One region of the Paenibacillus sp. FSL K6-2441 genome, then DNA from elsewhere that is predicted to be linked to it. Evidence: predicted binding sites of a transcription regulator. Region 1 holds the regulator's gene; the other holds the start of a gene.
What was found. The regulator LexA, encoded in region 1, represses DNA repair genes until DNA is damaged. The targets are predictions, from matches to a motif close to CGAACATATGTTCG.
Positions count from the first base shown of each region.

Region 1 (3,242 bases):
TTACACCGCAATGAACGTTGGTCCGGAACCGGAATTCTTCCTGTTCAAAACCGATGATAAAGGCAACCCTACAACCGAGTTGAATGACCAAGGCGGATACTTCGACTTGGCTCCTACGGATTTGGGCGAGAACTGCCGCCGCGAAATCGTATTGACCCTGGAGGAAATGGGCTTTGAAATCGAAGCTTCTCACCACGAAGTGGCACCAGGTCAGCATGAAATCGACTTCAAATATGCTGATGCGATCAAAGCTGCAGACCAAATCCAAACCTTTAAGCTGGTCGTTAAGACGATTGCCCGCCAGCATGGACTGCATGCAACGTTTATGCCGAAGCCGCTGTATGGCGTGAATGGCTCCGGGATGCACTGTCACCAATCGCTGTTCAAAGGCAATGTCAATGCATTTTATGACGAAAACGATGAGTTGGGCTTGAGCAAAGAAGCACGTCATTATATGGCCGGCATTCTGAAGCATGCCCGCGCATTCGCCGCGATCACGAACCCGACCGTGAACTCTTATAAACGTCTCGTGCCTGGGTATGAAGCCCCTTGTTATGTGGCTTGGTCCTCGAGTAACCGCAGTCCGATGATTCGGATTCCGGCTTCCCGCGGTCTCAGCACCCGGATCGAAGTGCGTAACCCGGACCCGGCTGCTAACCCATACTTGGCTCTGGCCGTTATGTTGAAAGCCGGACTGGATGGAATTAAGAAAGAGCTGCCGCTGGTTGATCCGGTTGACCGCAACATCTATGTGATGTCTGAAGAAGAGCGGGTGGAAGAAGGCATCCCAAGTCTGCCAGCCGACTTGAAAGAAGCGCTCGGCGAATTGCTCCGCAGCGAAATTATCAGCGAAGCGCTCGGAGATCATGCGCTGACTCACTTCTATGAACTGAAAGAGATCGAATGGGATATCTTCCGGACCCAAGTTCATCAATGGGAACGCGATCAATATATAACGTTGTATTAATCGGTGTTAACAAGCCAAGCCAGCACCCGGCAATTCAAGCAGGGTGCTGGCTTTTTTTTATTGAAACGGATGATGAATGAATAACAGTTTTTGGATTTCGAAACCATGCCATGATTTATCCTGAATTGGGACAACTTATAGGTATAAATAAGGAGGTTAATGTAGATGACAGTAACCGAATTAAAAAGATACCAACGTCGGCGCTATCGGTTAAAGCAATGGTGGATCACGGAGCGTTCGGGGCTAGGCTGGGGCACACGCGGTCGCCGAGACAAAAACGGCTACCATCCCGTGAGCTTCCTGAATCTCGAATGGGAATAGGAGGGGGAAGTCATCAAGTTCTCTAAAAGTAAACGAGGACGAAGCCGATGTCACCCCATCGCTTCGTCCTGCTCGGATTTCGTATCTTCGTTTCGCCTTCTATTAAGGAAGAGTTCGGATTAGTGCAGGTCGCGGAACAAGCCGATGACCTTGCCCAAGATGGTTACATGTTTCAAACGAAGCGGTTCCATCGTCGAATTCTCCGGCTGCAGGCGAATATGGTCACTTTCTTTATAGAACGTCTTGACCGTTGCCTCGTCATCCTCCGTCATGGCCACAACGATATCACCGTTGTTCGCCGTCTGCTGTTGGCGGACAATCACGTAATCCCCGTTATGTATTCCAGCTTCGATCATGCTGTCGCCAACCACGGAAAGCATAAAGATGTCACCATCAGCTGCATAGTGCTCTGGCAGCGGAAAATAATCTTCAATATTCTCTGTCGCTGTGATCGGCACGCCTGCGGTGACCTTCCCAACAATAGGAACGCGGGTCACGCTGTGCGCAAACAAATTGTAATTCTCCGATTCCTCTTGACCCAGCAATTCAATGGCGCGCGGTTTCGTCGGGTCGCGGCGGATGAAGCCTTTCTTCTCCAGACGGTCCAAATGGCCGTGAACGGTGGAACTGGAAGCCAATCCGACGGCTTCACCGATCTCCCGGACCGAAGGAGGATATCCCTTAGCGCGTACTTCGTTGCGAATAAACTCAAGAATGGCCTGTTGCCGGCTCGATACCTTAGACATTTACGGATCAACCCCATTTAGTAACGTTTGGAAAAATTATAACATAGAACTGCCGTTCGTACAAACATTAGTTCTAAATAGTTTGGGAGACGAGAACTATTTCCGAAAAAAACAGGAACAACTGTTCGAAAAAAACTATTGAATCAAACAAGTGTTCGTGTTATATTGATTACATTAACACAGAACACTTGTTTGGAGTGATGGTGAAATGTTGAAATATAGTTCTTATCAAAGCATCTATGAACAACCTTCTTTTCGTCGCCCTGTGAAGAGAAGTTTACATATGAACGTCTTCCTTAAGAGTAGATTGTCCAAAATGGCCCTGCTTTTAATCATCTTCAGCATCACATGTACTGGAATGGTACAAGCCTTTGCTGCTTCTTCGGATAGCTCTGAGGGAGCAAATCGGCCGGAATATGTCGTGGTTATGCCAGGGGATACGTTATGGGAAATTGCCGTGGCACATAAGCCTCAGGGCCTGGACACAAGGGTCTATGTTCAGAAGCTGATCCGGACGAACGGGCTGAGCAGCAGCGAGATTCAAGCTGGGGATACGTTGATGTTGCCGAGCAGATAATTGATGCTTACAAAGATCATGATCAGAGGTTTACCGATTCATTCGAACAGAGCTTGTTCCAAGGTATTCCGGCAGGGGTTGCCGCGCCTTGACAAGCTCTTTTTCTCATGTCAAAGTAAGAATTAATGCCCTGTGAGACATCATGGGAAGCATAGTATATAAAGAAGCAGGTGGAATTATGGATATTGATGCTTTGGTTAAGCGGATTAACGAGCTGGCTCGCAAAGCGAAACAAGAAGGATTATCGCAAGATGAGATCTTGGAAAGAGCCCAGCTTCGGGAAACGTATCTGCAAAACGTTCGCAGAAATTTTCGGCAACAGCTCGAGTCAATCGAGATTGTAGATAAATAGGGAGGAACAGGTATGGGGTCGTTTGACCGAAAAGTAGAACGCAATCAACGAAGAATGTATAAGAAAGGCAAAGGTCCCAATGTCGGACAAGGGACGCGGAACCCTCGTACTTCGCTTGGAGCAAATGGGGAAGGCGACGTATTTAAAGGGCGGAATTTCATTTTGCCTACCGCCTTGGTTCTGTTAGCTCTGCTGTATGCCATCGTCGGGTTGATCGGTAATACAGAGGAAGTGAACTCGGTATTGTTCTGGGCGACGATCTTTTTGTATTTCGTACTG
Region 1 is NZ_CP150174.1:2,432,121-2,435,362, reverse strand. It holds gene glnA (type I glutamate--ammonia ligase) at 1-967, shown strand, start outside; gene NSQ80_RS11035 (hypothetical protein) at 1,133-1,288, shown strand; gene lexA (transcriptional repressor LexA) at 1,408-2,034, opposite strand; gene NSQ80_RS11025 (LysM peptidoglycan-binding domain-containing protein) at 2,351-2,611, shown strand; gene NSQ80_RS11020 (DUF896 domain-containing protein) at 2,790-2,963, shown strand; gene NSQ80_RS11015 (hypothetical protein) at 2,976-3,242, shown strand, end outside.

Region 2 (3,242 bases), 680 kb from region 1:
CCCGGTCTCCAGCACGCCGGCAAACAGCTCCAGCTCCAAAGGCTCGTCCCCCATCATTTCCACGATCTGGTCGAGCACGTCCAATACCGCGCTCCATAGTTGGCGATGCTCCATCGCCTGACGCGGCTTGCCTTCGCGCACCATCCGATGCGCCAGCACATCCAGACGCTGGGCGGCCTCCACCCGCTCCAGCAGATGGAATACTGCGGCACACATGTCTGCCGCGTTCTTCGCCTTGCGGATCTCTTTCTCAAACGCTGACAAAGGGCCGGCGACCGCAGCGCGGCACCGCTCCAGCAGCTGCAGCTGCTCCATGGCTTTAACGGATGCCGCCGTTTGATCCTCCTGCTCCAGCGACAGGCTTGGCGCCGACTTCCAAGGACGGCCGTCAAACCAACGGTAACCTTGAATCCCGCTCGCCAGAGCATAATTCTCCAGCACATCCATATGCTCGCGCGTCAGGCTGCCGTCCAGCGGCAGAAGAAATTCGCTTTTCACGCAGCGAAATACGTCTTCGTATCTCCAAAACCCGAGTACCACGTCCAACGCGGCCCGGATAAATTCGATCATCGGATGATACAGCATACTTGCTTTCTGGTCAAGAAAATAAGGGATCCCGTATGCTTCCATCGTCGGAGCAAGCAGTTCTTCATAATCCCCTAAGTTGCGCACCAGCAGCGCCATGTCCCGCCAACGCACGCCTTCTTCCCTGGCGAGGCGAACCATCTCGCGCGCCGCGCCTTCAACCTCAGCCCGCCGGCTGGCAGCCCGGTGCAAAGATAGGGCCTGTTCCAAATCCTGAGGCGGCTCGGACTTCGGCCACGGCGAACGCCGCTCGTACGCAGACTCCAGGTACGAAAGCGTCTCGCTCTCCCGAAACCGCGGAAACGGACGGGCCTCCAACAGCTCTGCCGGCAGAACTTCAATTCCCTCTTCTGCGGCCAGTCGGCTCAGCTTAACGAAGGCGGATGCAGGGGTATAAAACAGGTTTAGTTCATGCGGCAGATTTCCATTGCTGTATACCCGGTCCAACGTCAGCGAGACGGTGACGGAAGCCGCCGTCTTCAGCAGTGCGAGGATCGCTGTATATTCCTGCGGCGTAAACGTATGAAACCCGTCAATCCAAATTTCCGCCCCGCGCAAATAAGCCGACTTGCTAGCCCCCTGCGCCAGCTTGACGACATGGTCCTCGTTGTCGATGTACAAGCGGGACAGCTCTTCGTCATACTCCGCAAACAAAAGGCTAAGATCGTGCATTTTATCCTTTAATAAAGGGGATTCCCCTTCGGTCTGCTCCAGGAGTTGATAATGCTCCCGCAGAGCTGAGAAATCCACGTTGTATTTCTTCATTTCCGTGTATAGTCCGGCTATCCGGTCAATTAATCCGAGCTGGTCTCCGCCGTGTCCAAACAGCTTCAACTCGCCTTTGCGGCGGCGCATGAGCTTATATAGCAGCATTTTTTTGCCTTCATCATCGATCGGCACCAGCGCCGCACCGCCGGTTTCCTGCATGACGCGCAGCGCCAAACGGCGAAAGCCAAGCACCTGGGTGCGTACCGTACCGCGCAAGCCCGGGGCCGTGGCGATCCGCTGCTCGATCTGAAACGTGCCTTGCTCCGGGGTTAAAATAATCAGCGGCGGACCGATCGGCTGCTCGCGCAGCTTGGCGGTCACCCGGTCGAGAATGAGGCTGGTTTTGCCGCTGCCGGAGCGGCCGAGTATGAACTGTAAAGACATGGAAGTACCTCCTACGACGGACAATTCGTTAAGTTCCAGTATAGCATAAATACGATCAAACATTCGTATCTTCTTCAAGCATAAGAAAAACGTCAATCGACGTACATTCAATGTAGACAGACCGCGTTTAGCGGAAGTTTTTCTTGCGATATCAGGATGTCAATCCCCCGAAGCTTATACTTTCTGATACCTTAAAAAAGCCCCGTACCGCGAAAGCTCGCGAAACGAGGCTGTTTATCCGTTATATCCAATTTTACAACGCGTGTTTGCTGCGCACTTCGAAAATGGCAAATTTCAGGTAATGTCCTTCGTCCACCCCAAGGATTTGCGGATGATCCTTGCCGGCTGCCCGCCATTCCACAAGGCGCAGCACTTTGCCTGCATCCTCCGCGGCCTCGAGGATCGTCTCCAGGAACAGATCCGGTCGCATATGGTAGGAACAGCTGGCCGTTACCAGATAGCCGCCTTCATTCACCAGCTTCATGCCGTGCAGGTTAATATCTTTATAACCGCGAACGGCACCTTTAACCGCCGCTTTCGTCTTGGCAAACGCCGGGGGATCGAGGATCACGACGTCCCAAGTCCGCCCGCCGCCGGCCGTCAGCGGCACGGAAGTGTCCACCTTGGCGTCTTGGGCCGCACGGCGCGCCCGTTCCTCCAAGCCTTTCACCTGACTGCGCAAATAATCAAACGCATCAGCCACGACAAATTCGACGCGATCGGTGAACCCGTTCAGCTCCACGTTCCGCTTCGCGCTTTCGATCGCATGCTCGGAGATGTCAAGGCAGGTCACCTTTTTGGCTCCGTATTTGCAGGCATGTAAGGTGAAGCTTCCGGTATGCGAGAAGCATTCCAGCACGGTGGCTCCGTCCCAGTACGGGAAAGTGACTTCTTTGCCGTTCCGGTTGACCGGCGCTAGCCGCACGCCGCCGTCTTCCGTCGGCAGTTCCTGCAGCGTGATGCCGCTGCGTCCGCCCCAACCGGTCATCAGCGGCTTGATGGACGCCCGGTTCTCCCGCTGGTCGAAGAAATAGCCCGTTTTTTGCCCCTGCTCAATATCCACCTCGATCTTGAGCCCGTTCTCCGACACGATGACATGGCGCGGCGGCTGGCCAAAGATCGGCCCTTTCACCTGCTCCAAGCCCTCCATTTCCCGGACGGCTACATCGCTGCGTTCATAGATGCCAACGGGATGCAGCACTTCCGACAACGCCTCCACAATCTGCTCCCGACAGCGGTCCATACCCAGTGTAAGCAGCTGTACAACCAGTACGTCACCAAACTTGTCCACGATCAGCCCCGGCAAAAAGTCGGCCTCTCCGTACACGAAGCGGTAAGCATCCTCCTTCACGAACCGTTCCCGATGCTTCAAGCATTCCTGAAACCGCCGGACAAAAAAGGCCGTGTCCATCGCTTCCAACGGCGTATACGACACAACGCGGACGGTAATTTGCGAAGCCGGGTTGTAATACCCGGTGGCCATGTAACGGTTCCGGTGGTCAACG
Region 2 is NZ_CP150174.1:3,112,152-3,115,393, forward strand. It holds gene addB (helicase-exonuclease AddAB subunit AddB) at 1-1,737, opposite strand, end outside; gene NSQ80_RS14310 (class I SAM-dependent rRNA methyltransferase) at 1,991-3,242, opposite strand, start outside.
Region 2: a site for LexA is predicted at 1,790-1,803, ahead of addB (helicase-exonuclease AddAB subunit AddB). Genes of this name have one in related genera too.